Regions from separate parts of the Blautia massiliensis (ex Liu et al. 2021) genome, predicted to be linked through region 1. Evidence: predicted binding sites of a transcription regulator. Region 1 holds the regulator's gene; each other region holds the start of a gene.
The links. The regulator HrcA, encoded in region 1, represses chaperone genes, less so after heat shock. The targets are predictions, from matches to a motif close to TGTTAGCACTCNNNNNNNNNGAGTGCTAACA.
Positions count from the first base shown of each region.

Region 2: a site for HrcA is predicted at 3,498-3,528, ahead of ACTNDQ_RS01305 (Hsp20/alpha crystallin family protein). Genes of this name have one in related genera too.
Region 3: a site for HrcA is predicted at 3,687-3,717, ahead of ACTNDQ_RS14635 (co-chaperone GroES). Genes of this name have one in related genera too.

Region 1 is NZ_JBQHWA010000017.1:13,716-18,501, forward strand. Features, by position in the region: gene ACTNDQ_RS08465 (glycoside hydrolase family 172 protein) at 1-391, shown strand, start outside; gene ACTNDQ_RS08470 (ABC transporter substrate-binding protein) at 407-1,660, shown strand; gene hrcA (heat-inducible transcriptional repressor HrcA) at 1,836-2,879, shown strand; gene grpE (nucleotide exchange factor GrpE) at 2,898-3,533, shown strand; gene dnaK (molecular chaperone DnaK) at 3,587-4,786, shown strand, end outside.
Region 2 is NZ_JBQHWA010000002.1:134,637-139,422, reverse strand. Features, by position in the region: gene ACTNDQ_RS01325 (PTS transporter subunit EIIC) at 1-1,222, shown strand, start outside; gene ACTNDQ_RS01320 (hypothetical protein) at 1,649-1,921, shown strand; gene ACTNDQ_RS01315 (YibE/F family protein) at 1,816-2,517, shown strand; gene ACTNDQ_RS01310 (YibE/F family protein) at 2,514-3,260, shown strand; gene ACTNDQ_RS01305 (Hsp20/alpha crystallin family protein) at 3,679-4,116, shown strand; gene ACTNDQ_RS01300 (nucleoside hydrolase) at 4,606-4,786, shown strand, end outside.
Region 3 is NZ_JBQHWA010000053.1:18-4,803, reverse strand. Features, by position in the region: gene ACTNDQ_RS14655 (citrate/2-methylcitrate synthase) at 1-564, opposite strand, end outside; gene ACTNDQ_RS14650 (MarR family winged helix-turn-helix transcriptional regulator) at 548-1,075, opposite strand; gene ACTNDQ_RS14645 (flavodoxin family protein) at 1,127-1,630, opposite strand; gene groL (chaperonin GroEL) at 1,739-3,352, opposite strand; gene ACTNDQ_RS14635 (co-chaperone GroES) at 3,381-3,665, opposite strand; gene ACTNDQ_RS14630 (MarR family winged helix-turn-helix transcriptional regulator) at 3,877-4,218, opposite strand; partial or broken gene ACTNDQ_RS14625 (ParB/RepB/Spo0J family partition protein) at 4,487-4,786, opposite strand, start outside.

The DNA.
Region 1 (4,786 bases):
TGAGGAGTATCCGACCATCTGCGGAACAGGAACGGAAGATTACTTTGGAGGTTCCTGGAGCTTTGCCAAACAGGTGGATGGAAAAACCGTGGAACAGAATTATAACACACCATATCTGGGATATCCGTATTATTCTGCCCATGACGAACTGATCCACAATTTTTATCATAATGATGACTGCCCGCCAATGCGAGGCTTTTACAGATGGCATTTACAGGATCCGATCTGCTTTGAAGAGGATCTTCGCGTTACGATTCAGCAGATAGGCGTCGGATACCGTGGCCTGTTTGAACGACAGGATGATGTGGCAAGTGTAGCGTACTGGTATCAGACACTTCCTCATGCACCGTTCCAGCCGTTGATGTCAAAAGAGGATAGATGGCCCAGATAAAAAGGGTGGTAGAGATTGAAAAAACAGGTATTTTGCGGGGTATTTGCCCTGGCTCTGGCAGTGACAGGATGTGGAGTCCAGAAGAAGGAGGCTGCATCTGATATTGTGCCGGAGAACAGACAGGAACTGACGATTCTTCATATGGATGCAGGCACAGAGGGCTTTGATTCTTTTATCAGTCAGGCGGAAAAGGATCTTGGAATAGAGATCCATATCGAAAAATGTCCGGCTAATGCGGACAACCGCCAGGCCAAAATAGCAACTCTTCTGACATCAGGAGATGATTCTGTTGATCTGATCACAGTAAATGATGAGATGATATCCGAATTTAAGCATAAGGGATTTCTTCTTCCGCTGGAAGATACGGTTATGACAGAGGAGACAGCGGCGAATTTTCCACAGGAATACCTGAAAGAAATATGCATGTCAGACGGACATATTTTTTCGGTACCGTTCAAAATGGATATCATGGCATTCTGGGTGAATCAGGAATTGCTGGATCAGGCTGGTCTGGACAGACTCTCCTGTCTCAGTGATCTTGAGATCCTTCAGAAAAAGCTTCAGAATACGGGAAAATATGCATACGGGGATGCATGGGAGATTTCTTACATATATAATAGTATCAGCGAGTATGTCGATTTTTTCGGAGGAGATTATACAGACTGGACGGATCCGAAAACAAGAGAAGCGGCAGAATATATGAGGCGAATGCTGGATACAGGGATGATATCAGAGGAGAATCTGATCGACCAGCATGACCAGCTGAATGAAAAATTTATAAACGGCCAGTATGGATGTATGTTCATGTATACCGGTGCGTTGAGTACCTTTCAGAATGCAGGCGTGTATAGAAAAGATAAGATCCATATGGCACCATTTCCGGAATTTGACGAGAAGGTGACCAATATCGCAACCTGGCAGTATGTACTGAATAAAAATTATGATCATAAAGAAGCAGCTCTGAAGTTCCTTCAGTATGTGTCCGGATATGAGGCCAGTAAAAATTACGGACAGCTGACAAAAATGTGTCCGGCAAGACTGGATGTGATCGAGGATAAGAATTTTGATCTGGATGGCATTGAAATGATCCGGCAATATCTGAAAGATTATAAGCTGAAGGCAAGACCACTGTGTGCCGATTCCATAGAAGCTGTTTCGGCTATGGGTACGGAATTTCAGAAATATGTGCTGGGACAGAAAACAGAAGCGGAATTTTTTACCGGAGCACAGAACTGTATAGACCAGTATTACAAAAAAGCATCGTACTGATGCTTTTTTTGTTGCGAAAAAATAAGAACTTTTTTTCAAAACATATTGACAAATAATTTACATGGTGATATCTTAAAGACTGTGGATGTTAGCACTCCACTAAAATGAGTGCTAACAGATATAAAAAAAGAATCAACATCCGTCAGGAAGAATAAAAAGGAAAGGAGATGGCTTCATGGAAGAGGTGTTGAATGAGCGCAAGCAAAAAATCTTAAAAGCAATCATCAAGACCTATATGGAAACCGGAGAACCGGTTGGTTCCAGGACCATTTCCAAGTATGCGGATCTCAATGTCAGTTCCGCAACGATCCGAAATGAAATGTCAGACCTGACAGATATGGGCTATATCGTCCAGCCTCATACCTCAGCAGGAAGGATTCCTTCAGATAAAGGCTACAGACTTTACGTCAATGAGCTGATGAAGGAGAAGGAAGCAGAGGTTGCAGAGCTGCGAGATCTGATCATTGAGAAGACAGATAAGATGGATAAGGTGCTTAAGAAGGTTGCGAAGGTTCTTGCTTCCAATACCAACTATGCTACCATGGTTTCCGTTCCGCAGTACAGCGGCAACAAGATCAAGTTCATCCAGCTGTCGAGAATGAGCGAGCTTCAGCTTGTGGCAGTGGTTGTCAGTGACAACAACACAGTTCGGAACCAGATCATCAATCTGGATGAGGAAATGGACGACCAGACGATCCTGAAACTGAATCTTCTTCTTAACACCAATCTCAATGGGATCCCGATCCAGGATATCAACCTTGGGATGATCGCCAGACTGAAGGAACAGGCAGGCAGCCACAGCGGTGTGGTGGCAACGGTTCTGGATGCAGTGGCAGCCACCATTCATGTGGAAGAGGAAGATATGGAGATCTATACTTCAGGTGCAACTAACATCTTCAAGTATCCGGAGCTTGCCGATAAAGAGAAGGCAACGGAGCTGATCTCCGCATTTGAGGAGAAGCATGAACTTGCCGATCTTGTAAAAGAACAGATGTCAGATGGAGAGAATACAGGAATCCAGGTTTACATCGGTGATGAGATGCCGATCCAGACCATGAAGGACTGCAGCATTGTAACTGCCAGATATGAACTGGGAGACGGAATGTACGGAACCATCGGGATCATCGGTCCCAAACGAATGGATTATGAGAATGTAGTGGACAGTCTGAAGGAACTGAAGAATCATCTGGATGACGTTTTGAAAAAGAAGAAAACTTAGAAAGGCGGTAGAAAAAAAGTGTCGGAGGAAACAAAGAAAACATCCGAAGAGCAGGAAGCGGAGAAGGAAATCCCCGTAACTGACGGAGATCAGGAAGAAGAAAACCTGACACCGGAGGGAGAAGATCTGCCGGAGGAAGAAAACAATACTCCAGGCGAAGAAGCTGCCTCAGAGGATAAAAAAGAAGAAAAATCAAAAACTTCCTTCTTCGGAAAGAAGAAAAAAGATAAATCTGAGCAGAAGGTGGAGGAACTTACCGATCGCCTGAAGCGTACCATGGCTGAATTTGATAATTTCCGTAAAAGAACGGAAAAAGAAAAATCCAGCATGTACATCATCGGAGCAAAAGAGATCGTTGAAAAGATCCTGCCGGTTGTGGATAACTTCGAAAGAGGTCTTGCACAGGCACAGGAAGGTGATGCTTTTGCAGATGGAATGAAAATGATCTACAAGCAGCTTACCACAACACTGGATGAGCTTGGTGTGAAGCCGATCGAAGCAGTGGGAAAGGAATTCAACCCGGATTTCCATAATGCAGTGATGCATGTGGAGGATGAAGAGGTTGGAGAGAACATCGTGGTGGAAGAATTCCAGAAGGGTTACACCTACAAGGATTTCGTAGTACGCCACAGTATGGTAAAGGTTGCGAACTAACTGACAACAAACTTTATTTTAACAGATACAGACTAAAACAGGAGGAAAAAATCATGGGAAAGATTATTGGTATTGACTTAGGTACAACAAACAGCTGTGTAGCCGTAATGGAAGGTGGACAGCCGACAGTTATCGCAAATACAGAAGGCGCAAGAACAACACCATCCGTTGTAGCATTCACAAAAACAGGAGAGCGTCTGGTAGGTGAGCCTGCAAAACGTCAGGCAGTTACAAATGCAGACAGGACGATCTCTTCTATCAAAAGAGAGATGGGTACCGATTACCGTGTAACCATCGATGACAAGAAATATTCTCCACAGGAGATCTCCGCAATGATCCTTCAGAAACTGAAAAAGGATGCAGAGGCATATCTTGGTGAGAAAGTAACAGAGGCAGTTATCACAGTTCCGGCTTACTTCAACGATGCTCAGCGTCAGGCAACCAAAGATGCAGGTAAGATCGCAGGTCTTGATGTAAAACGTATCATCAACGAGCCTACAGCAGCAGCTCTTGCATATGGTCTTGACAATGAGAAAGAGCAGAAGATCATGGTATACGACCTTGGCGGCGGTACATTCGATGTATCCGTGATCGAGATCGGTGATGGCGTTATCGAGGTTCTTTCCACAGCTGGTAATAACCGTCTTGGTGGAGATGACTTTGATAAGAAAGTTACAGATTACATGCTTGCTGAGTTCAAGAGAACAGAGGGCGTAGACTTAAGCAACGACAAGATGGCTCTTCAGAGACTGAAAGAGGCAGCTGAGAAGGCTAAGAAAGAGCTTTCTTCCGCAACAACAACAAACATCAACCTTCCGTTTATCACAGCTACAGCTGAGGGACCGAAGCATTTTGATATGAACCTTACAAGAGCTAAATTTGATGAGCTGACACATGACCTTGTAGAGATGACTGCAGAGCCGGTTCGCCGTGCACTGTCTGATGCAGGTATCACAGCTTCTGAGCTTGGCCAGGTACTTCTGGTTGGTGGTTCTTCCCGTATCCCGGCTGTACAGGATAAGGTAAGACAGTTAACTGGCAAAGAGCCAAGCAAGAACCTGAACCCGGATGAGTGTGTTGCACTTGGTGCTTCCGTACAGGGTGGTAAACTTGCAGGTGATGCAGGTGCCGGTGATATCCTTCTTCTGGATGTTACTCCACTGTCACTGTCCATCGAGACAATGGGTGGTATCGCAACTCGTCTGATCGAGAGAAATACTACAATTCCTACAAAGAAGAGCCAGATCTTCTCC
Region 2 (4,786 bases), on a different contig from region 1:
AATCGCTGCACTTGCATCCTGGCTGATGCTCACAACACTTCTTTCTACAGGATTTGTTACAACCATCATGCCATCAATCGCTGACAATGCAACAAAAACTCTTGCGTTTGACAAAATTGCGAATCCTTTTATCGGAATCCTTGCCGGTATCATCGGATCTACATGCTATAACAAATTCAAGAGTACCAAGCTTCCTGACTGGCTGTCATTCTTCAGCGGCAAGCGCTGTGTAGCGATCATCGCAGGAGTGGTTTCCATTATCGTATCTGTTGTATTACTGTTTGTATGGCCATTACTTTTCAGTGCACTTGTAGCATTAGGAAAAGCAGTTGCAGGTATGGATGTTGTTGGTGCAGGTATCTATGCATTCCTGAACCGTCTGCTGATCCCTACCGGATTACATCACGCACTGAACAATGTATTCTGGTTTGATACCATCGGACTTGGTGATCTTCAGCACTTCTGGGCAGGTGAAACCTCTGCAGATGTATCCTGGAGCCTTGGAATGTACATGTCCGGATTCTTCCCATGTATGATGTTTGGTATTCCTGGTGCAGCACTTGCAATGGTTAAATGTGCGAAACCTGCAAAGAAAAAAGTTGCCATCGGTCTTGTTGCATCTGCAGCGATCTGTGCATTTATCTGTGGTGTAACTGAGCCGTTCGAGTTTGGATTTATGTTCCTTGCTCCTGGCCTCTATGTGATCTATGCATTACTTTACGGTATCTTTACCATGATCACAGTTGCTCTTGGCTTCCGTGCAGGCTTCAGCTTCTCCGCCGGTGCGATGGATTTACTTTTCTCATCCTCACTTCCGGCAGCACAGAAGACATGGCTCATCCTTCCTCTTGGAATTGCAGCATTTATCGTATTCTATGTTGTATTCCTTTTTGCCATCAAGAAATTTGATCTGAAGACTCCGGGAAGAGAAGACGATGACGATCTTGAGGCAGAGAAGAATATCGAGCTTGCAAATGATGATTATACTGCTATTGCCGCGAAGATCCTGGAAGGCTGTGGCGGAAAAGAGAACATCACAAGCATCGATAACTGCATCACAAGACTGAGACTTGAGGTTAAGGATATTACAGCTGTAAATGATAAGGTGATCAAATCTGCAGGTGTTGCAGGCGTGATCAAACCTGGAAAAACTTCTGTACAGGTTATTATCGGAACCAAGGTTCAGTTTGTTGCAGATGCATTTTCTGAGCTTTGTAAATAATGGCTTTTTTGGAGTCAGGTATTTGTTAAAATAATTATGGGGGCAGCAGCAGAACTGTGAAAACGGTTCTGCTGCTGTTTTTTTGTATACCTTATATTGACCGATACTTTCAAAAAGCGTACAATGTTACTTCGATAAAAAGCAACCGGTCAGTGCGTTTACAATTGCAATATTTCTACAGGGGGAAAGAAGTTAATGAAATCCTGCATATTTCACAAAAAATATCTTTTAGCCGGCATATATATTATTTTTGTTCTGTTTACCTGCTGTAATTCCCGATTTTATCATACACCGCTGGCAAAAATATGTTCCGTAACAGAAAAACAGACTCTGAGCAGAGAAGGAACCAGGGGCTCAAAAGAATATTACTATACTCAGAATATTACGGCACGGATATTAAACGGTTCGCATAAAGGGGAAAAAATAATGGTCTCTAATGAATATACATCTTCTCAGGTTCAGACCAAGAAATATCATAAAGGAGACACCGTTCTTTTAAGCGGTTCAAAGGAAAGCCCCGGAAAAACGATACGTTCTGTAAAAAGGGATTGGTATCTGGTATTACTGGCAGGAGGATTATTTTTTCTTCTGATCTGCATTACAGGAAAGCAGGGATTTTACACGATCATATCACTGATACTGAATACAGTCATATTTGCGTATGGATTTCAGGCTTTTACAGAAGGGAAAATATTTTAAATATCTGTAATGTCATCGCAGTTCTTTTTTCACTGACTACATTGATCTGCTTAAATGGAATTCATAGAAAAACATTTTCCTCAGTTCTTTCAACACTGTGTGTTCTGTTTCTGATCATGGCATTGTTTGAATTTTCTATTTATATGTACGGAGATCTGGATTATTCCAATCTGGAATACCTTGGAAGTACAGGCAATTCAGCAGATATATTCTGGGCAGATATTATGCTGACAGGACTTGGTGCAATTATGGATGTGACGGTGACGATCAGCGCAGCAGTAGGAGAGATCGTGCGGAAAAATCCATCGGTTTCTCTGAGAAGACTGATACATTCCGGTCGTGAAATCGGATATGATATTATGGGAACCATGATAAATGTACTGCTGTTTGTTCTGGCAAGCGGCATGATTCCCATGTTCATACTTAAGATGAATAATGATATGAGCTTTATAACGATCGTGAGATATCACATTCCATATGATATCTGTCGTTTTCTGATAGAAAGTATTGGAATTGTACTGGCAATACCGGTATCTGTTTTTATTGCTTCAGTGATTATGAAAATACCATCACGGAAAAGGGGTGTCAGAGAATGATCATTTTTCTTGCATTGATTTTAATTTTTCTGGTGATCTTGATTGGCGGAGAGCGTGGAGCCATGTCAATTATGACACTGGCGGGGAATATTGTAATTTTGTTTTTTTCAATTATGCTGATATCTGCCGGTTTTCCTGTACTGCTCCTGATATTGGTGGCAGGTGCAGGTGTCTGCTATATTTCTCTGTTTTATCAGAACGGAAATAATCCAAAGACGCGGGCGGCTTTTCTGGCTACACTGCTGGTAATGTTACTTTTGTTTATTCCGATTTATATTATTACATGGAGATCAGGAAGTTACGGGTTAAATGAGCTGCAGATTTCGGAAGACGATTTTATGTATTATTACATTACGGACCTTCATATTAACATGCTTCATGTAGGAATATTTGTAACTGTTTTCAGTACTCTTGGGGCTGTTATCGATACAGCATTATCTGTAACATCTTCTGTATATGAAGTCTGGACTCATAAAAACAGTCTGACAGCGAAAGAGCTTACAGCTTCCGGCTATCAGGTTGGGAAAGAAATTATCGGTACAACGGTAAATACGTTGCTGTTTGCTTATCTTGGAGGAACTATTTTATTATTTTCATACATTCAGACACAGCAATATAGCCTGGAGATCATTCTTAATTCCCAGTTCCTATTCCAGGATGTTGCAGTCATGCTATCTGGTGCGGTAGCCTGCCTTATTACCGTCCCGGTATCGATCAGATGTATTATTCGACAGATCTCATGAAGCATATCTCCACTGCACTGAATACGGAATCCATGGTCCCGATACAGATGTTCTTTCCTGTATTCAGCAGACGTGGGCTCTCTTTTATGAAAGCAGTTATTATATTTATGTATTTATGGGAGTGTTTTTACAGGCAGTTCCATTTCTGATCCTGGGAGTCCTTCTATCTTCGGCGCTTCAGACATATGTATCGGAAAAATGGATCGTAAAATTACGTGAAATGTGAAGAAAGTGTGAAATTAGCACTCACCTCTTGACAGTGCTAATAATGCGTGTTATAGTACATACAGAACAAAGGAAGAGAGAAAAAAGAAATCTTCCGGAGAAAGTTCTTACAGAATTTGCAGATGTTTTCAGAAACAGTAAATTAAAAACGCCTGCGCAGCACGCAGCGAATATAGATCAGGAGGAATGAGTTATGTTAATGCCAAGTATTTTCGGAGAAGATTTATTTGATGATTTTATGGGATATCCGACAGGCCGTCAGGCAGCTGCCAATGCTTATCCTCAGGTGAAGGATATGATGAAGACAGATATCCGTGATGTAGATGGCAATTATGAACTGGAGATCGATCTTCCGGGATTTAAGAAAGAGGATGTGAAAATCCAGCTGAAGAATGGTTATCTGAACATTCAGGCAACCAGAGAAGAGAAGAAGGACGAGAAGGATGATAAAGGTAAATATGTTCGCAGAGAACGTTATACAGGAACCTGCAACAGAAGCTTTTATGTAGGCTCGAGCATTAAGCATGAAGATATCCATGCGAAATATGAGAACGGAATCCTTCATGTAACCTTCCCGAAGGAAGAGACCAAGAAAGAAGCAGAAGAGAAGAAATTTGTTTCTATTGATTGAACAGCATTTATTGTGAAGCCCCGGTACTGGATTGCAAGTCCTGGGTGATGGGATATAGCATAATAACAATATCCGGAACAACCCAAACGGATATTGCAGATATTAAAACTCCAAATTGCACATTGCATTTGTTTATATAAATGAATATAACCCCCTTTTTTCCACCCCTCTGCCAATGTCCGGCAGAGGGGTTCTTTACGTTTCAGCCTGAAGTACAGAGGTGAATTCTGATTACTGTTTACTGGTAATATTCCGCGAGGTGTTTTGTGTGAGCGAAGGTCACAGAAAACCCGAGACATACCGCGCGAATTTATGCGATTAGCATAAATTCTGTGCATCGCGAAGCGTGTTGCTGAGAACGGAGTGAACAGTAACGAATTCTGATTAACTTTACACTACATCCTCACTCTGTTATACTTGGAACAGGTAAACAGCGGAAATTCGGCAATACTATAAAATTGGGGAAAGAGTTTTTACAGAGGTGAATATATGGGAGATAAGATCAAGGTTATCATGGACTGTGATCCCGGAATCGATGACGGGATCGCACTGGCATATGCGGCAGCACATCAGGATGAACTGGAGCTGCTTGCAGTGACGACATCTGCAGGAAGTACCAGGATAGAAAGAGTGACCAAAAATGCACTGGAGCTGTTGGAATTTTACGGAC
Region 3 (4,786 bases), on a different contig from region 1:
ATTATAGGCATGATATGCATATACAGCAAGGAGTGGAAATTCACTAATCAGTTGGATGCACTGACGCAACGAATTACTGACGCTGATGTCTTTTGCCTTTTTATCATAAGCAGCCAGTGTCAGAATACTTCTTGTCATTGAATTCATAATATCCTCAGATGGTGCCTTCATAATAACATCTCTGGTAAAGTTCGTTGGAAGCGTTCTGCATGTGCCAATCACTTCCCGGAACTTTTTTTCTTCATCTTCTGAAGGCAATTCCCCCATCAACAGAAGATAAGCGATCTTTTCAAAACCAAGCTGTTCTTCTCCAAGATTGCCAATCAATTTTTCTACCTTATATCCACGATACCACAATTCCCCGTCACAAGGTACTTTTTCTCCATCTTTCACACATGATGATACAATACGGGAAATCTTAGTCAAACCGGTAAGCACACCTTTTCCATTTTCATCCCGCAGCCCCCGGTTAACACCAAACTCTTCATACAATCTAGGATCAATATGATCATTTTTCCGGCAGATAGCTTCATTCTGCACAGCATAATCATTCATCCGCTTCATCAGCTCTCCCATACGAATCGACCTCTCCCATCCCTTTTATTTCGCTGCACATCAGGTTATCCAGTTGTTTCATCATTTTTAATAACATGATCAAATTATCTTTTCCGAATTTGTTGATCACTTTTCCATAACATTCTCTCAGAATCATTTCCTGACCCTTAAACAGTTTCTGTCCCGTTTCTGTAACAGTCACATATGTTCCTTCACTTCCGCTTCCTTCATAAGACCACAGTACCAGTCCACGATCTTTCAGCTTTTCTACCATTTTTGATGTCTGCCGTATTGTCAGCTGCATCTTTTCTGATAAATCCTTTAAATACGTTCTCCCATTATTATTCGGAGAATTTTCTCTCTCAGATTCTATAGTATACAAAGCAATATACTCCTGAAGTGTCATTTTACGAAACAGTTCCTGTATTTTTCCTTTGTTCATCAGATACCGACGATAGGTTAATTCATTTGTAAACTTTCTGATTTCATTTGCATTCAATATTTCTCTCTGCTCTGGCATCTTCAACCGCTCCTCTCTTTTTATTTACATCAATACATGTTATTTTCTTATTTAATCCCCAATTTCTGCCTGAATTTTAATGGCAAAATCAACCGCATTTTCCAGATCTTCTTCATCCGGATGGGTATTTCCCAGTCGAAACATCTGCTGCATCTCTTTTTCTTTACTTGGCATCTGACTGATCATAATTTTCCTTCTATCTGACTCCACATTCCCCTGACAGAGAAACATTCCCAGATACTCTCCCTCGTCCGGGTACCAGACTTCAAGATTTTTTTCAAGCTTTTCTTTATATTGTTCTGTCGGCACATAACCGCAGGTAACGAACACTGCATATTTTCCGCCTGTAATCTGCTCAAATACATCTGAGATATCCATGCTGCAGGAATAACCATGAATTCCAAACCCGATCAGATAGACATCCGCCGCAGGTATATCCTGCTCTGTATCAATATCTACAATTGTTTTATCCTCTGTATTTAAAGCACCATAGATCTTTTCTGCTATTAAACGTGTATTGCCACTTTTTGACTGATATATAACTGCATATTTCATAATGAGCCTCATTTCATATAAAAATAATAAAAGAGAACAAAAAGAGGAGATGTACCAGCCATCTCCCCATTTTGTTGCTCTCCAGTTATTTGATTTTACCTGTTCTCTTTAATACATTTCCGGCTGTGGCTGCGGCGCAGGTGTATTTTCTTTAATGTCCGCTACCGCAGCTTCTGTAGTAAGAAGTGTAGCTGCCACACTTACCGCATTCATTAATGCGTTCTTTGTTACCTTCACCGGATCAATAATACCCTGTTTCATCATATCCACAAAGGTTTCTGAGGCTGCATCAAATCCCATGCCAGGCTCACTCTTCTTTACCTTGTCTACGATAACCGGGCCTTCCAGACCGGCATTTTCCACAATCGTATACAGTGGTGCTTCCAGTGCCTTTGCTACGATTCCGGCTCCGGTCTTCTCATCACCCTCCAGGGCTGCCAACAGTTCCTCTACCTTTTTCTGTGCATGGATATATGCAGATCCGCCGCCGCAGATAATGCCTTCCGATACGGCTGCTTTTGTTGCGTTCATGGCATCTTCCATGCGGTATTTAGCTTCCTTCATTTCTGTTTCTGTTGCCGCGCCGACACGGATCACTGCAACGCCTCCGCCCATCTTAGCGATACGGTCCATGAGTTTATCTTTATCAAAATCGGATGTTGTTTCAGCCATCTGTCTCTTCAGGCTGGCAATGCGTGCATCAATGTCTTCCTTGTTCCCGGCACCGTCTACGATCGTAGTATTTTCCTTTGTAACCTTTACAGATTTTGCACGGCCAAGCATGTCCATCGTGGTATCTTTAAGTTCAAGTCCCAGATCTTCCATGATCACCTGACCGCCGGTAAGTGTTGCGATATCTTCAAGCATTGCCTTTCTGCTGTCACCATATCCCGGTGCCTTTACAGCAACGACCTTCAGAGTGCCTCTCAGTCTGTTGACAATCAATGTGGTAAGTGCCTCTCCCTCCACATCTTCTGCAATGATCAGGAGTTCTTTCCTCTCTCTCATCACATTTTCCAAAACAGGAAGGATATCCTGGATGTTTGAAATCTTCTTATCTGTCATGAGGATATAAGGATCCTCCATGTTGGCGATCATTTTTTCTTTATCATCACACATATATCCGGAAAGATATCCATTGTCAAACTGCATACCTTCGACTACGTCGATCTCCGTCTTCATGGTCTTTGATTCTTCAATCGTAATAACGCCGTTCTCTCCGACTTTTTCCATTGCATCGGCAATCATCTCACCGACTTCTTCATTACCGGAAGAGATTGCAGCTACTTTTGCAATATGATCCTTACCGGTAACAGGATGGCTCATTTCTTCAATTGCCTGCACAGCCACATCTGCTGCCTTCTTCATTCCTTTTCTTAAAACAATGGCATTTGCACCTGCTGCGATATTTTTCATTCCTTCTTTTACAAGTGCCTGTGCCAGAACTGTAGCTGTTGTTGTTCCATCTCCTGCAATGTCGTTTGTCTTGGTAGCCACCTCTTTTACAAGCTGTGCGCCCATATTTTCAAAACGATCTTCCAGTTCGATCTCTTTTGCAATGGTCACACCATCGTTTGTAATTAATGGTGCACCGTAAGATTTATCCAGTACAACATTTCTTCCTTTTGGTCCCAATGTTACTTTTACTGTATTTGCCAGTCTGTCTACGCCGGCTTCCATTTTTTTTCGAACATCAATATCAAAACTAATCTCTTTTGCCATGATAATTTCCTTCTTTCTACTGTTTCTATTACTCGACAATTGCCAGAATGTCATCCTGGATTACAATTTTATATTCTTCGTCGCCAATTTTTACTTCTGTGCCGCCGTATTCAGAAATAATGACTTTATCTCCTTCTTTTACCTGCATGGCAACCCTCTGTCCGTCTTTACATTTTCCCGGACCAACTGCAATTACTACAGCTTCCTGCGGTTTCTCTTTTGCGCTGTCTGGCAGAATGATTCCTGATTCTGTCTTTTCTTCAACATCCTGATACTGAAGAACTACTTTGTCACCCAATGGTTTTAATTTCATATGAATAACCTGCCTTTCTTTTGTTAGCACTCTTGCTTGTTGAGTGCCATCGTGTTCCGCAAAAAATATGTTTCTCGCGAAACATGTTTTATTTTTAAATTATTTATTTTTAAAGTATTATATCACCTGTATTTCTCTTGTCAATAGGTTTCCAAAATAATTTAAAAAAGATGCGAAGCACCTTAACCATTACTTTGCATCTTTTAATCATCTAAATTAATTCATTTATATTTTTCCTGATTTTTTCCGATACTTCCCGAAAAACCTTCAATTCTTCTTCCGACACACCTTTTAAAATCATCCCGTTCATTGCTTCCCTTCTCTTCGTCATTTCTGTTACCAGATCCTTCGCATAATCAGATATTTCATAATGAATATATCTTCTATCATTCTTATCCGGTATCGCAATAAGATAATTTCTCCTGCAGAGACTGTCAACTGCCTGCGAAATATGTCCACGGTTCATCATCAACTGATGGTGGATATCCGTAGAGGTATTATGTGTTCCGCATTTTGACAGGAAGTATAATATCTCCAGTTCTGCTCTTTTCATATCATATTTTTCTCGTAATTCAACGCTCTGTTCCTCTAACAGCTTTTTAAACTGTCCTCCCTGCAATATGATATCAATTTGTGTATCCATTTAGTTCAGCTTCTTTCAATGTTTTTTTCATTCTATCACAAGTTTAATAATTCGTCACCATTTAATTTTAAACGACTTTTTTGTTTCCTCTTAATTAATGATTAACATCTGGAATCTATTCCGCTGAATCTAATATCAGTAATTATTTTATTTCGCAAAGTTCACAAAATCTTCACACTGGGATAAGTTCTGTCAAACGAATATATCTTTGAACCTGCGCTCTACTTTCACCTACTTGCTTGCTTAATATCTCATCAGATCGCAACTTCGTCTCATTTTGAGACAAAGTTAAATCAGTTCTACTTCCTTGCCTTTTCATTGCTTCTAGCTTCATCTTATAAGCGAATGCCTTTTCACTCGGAAGCAGTTCTTCTCTTTGGATGTTTGCATCTACCATGGCAATAACAGCTTCATCATCCGTCATTTCTCTGACAATTGCCGGTATTGTTATTAACCCCGCCTTCTGTGCCGCATGCAT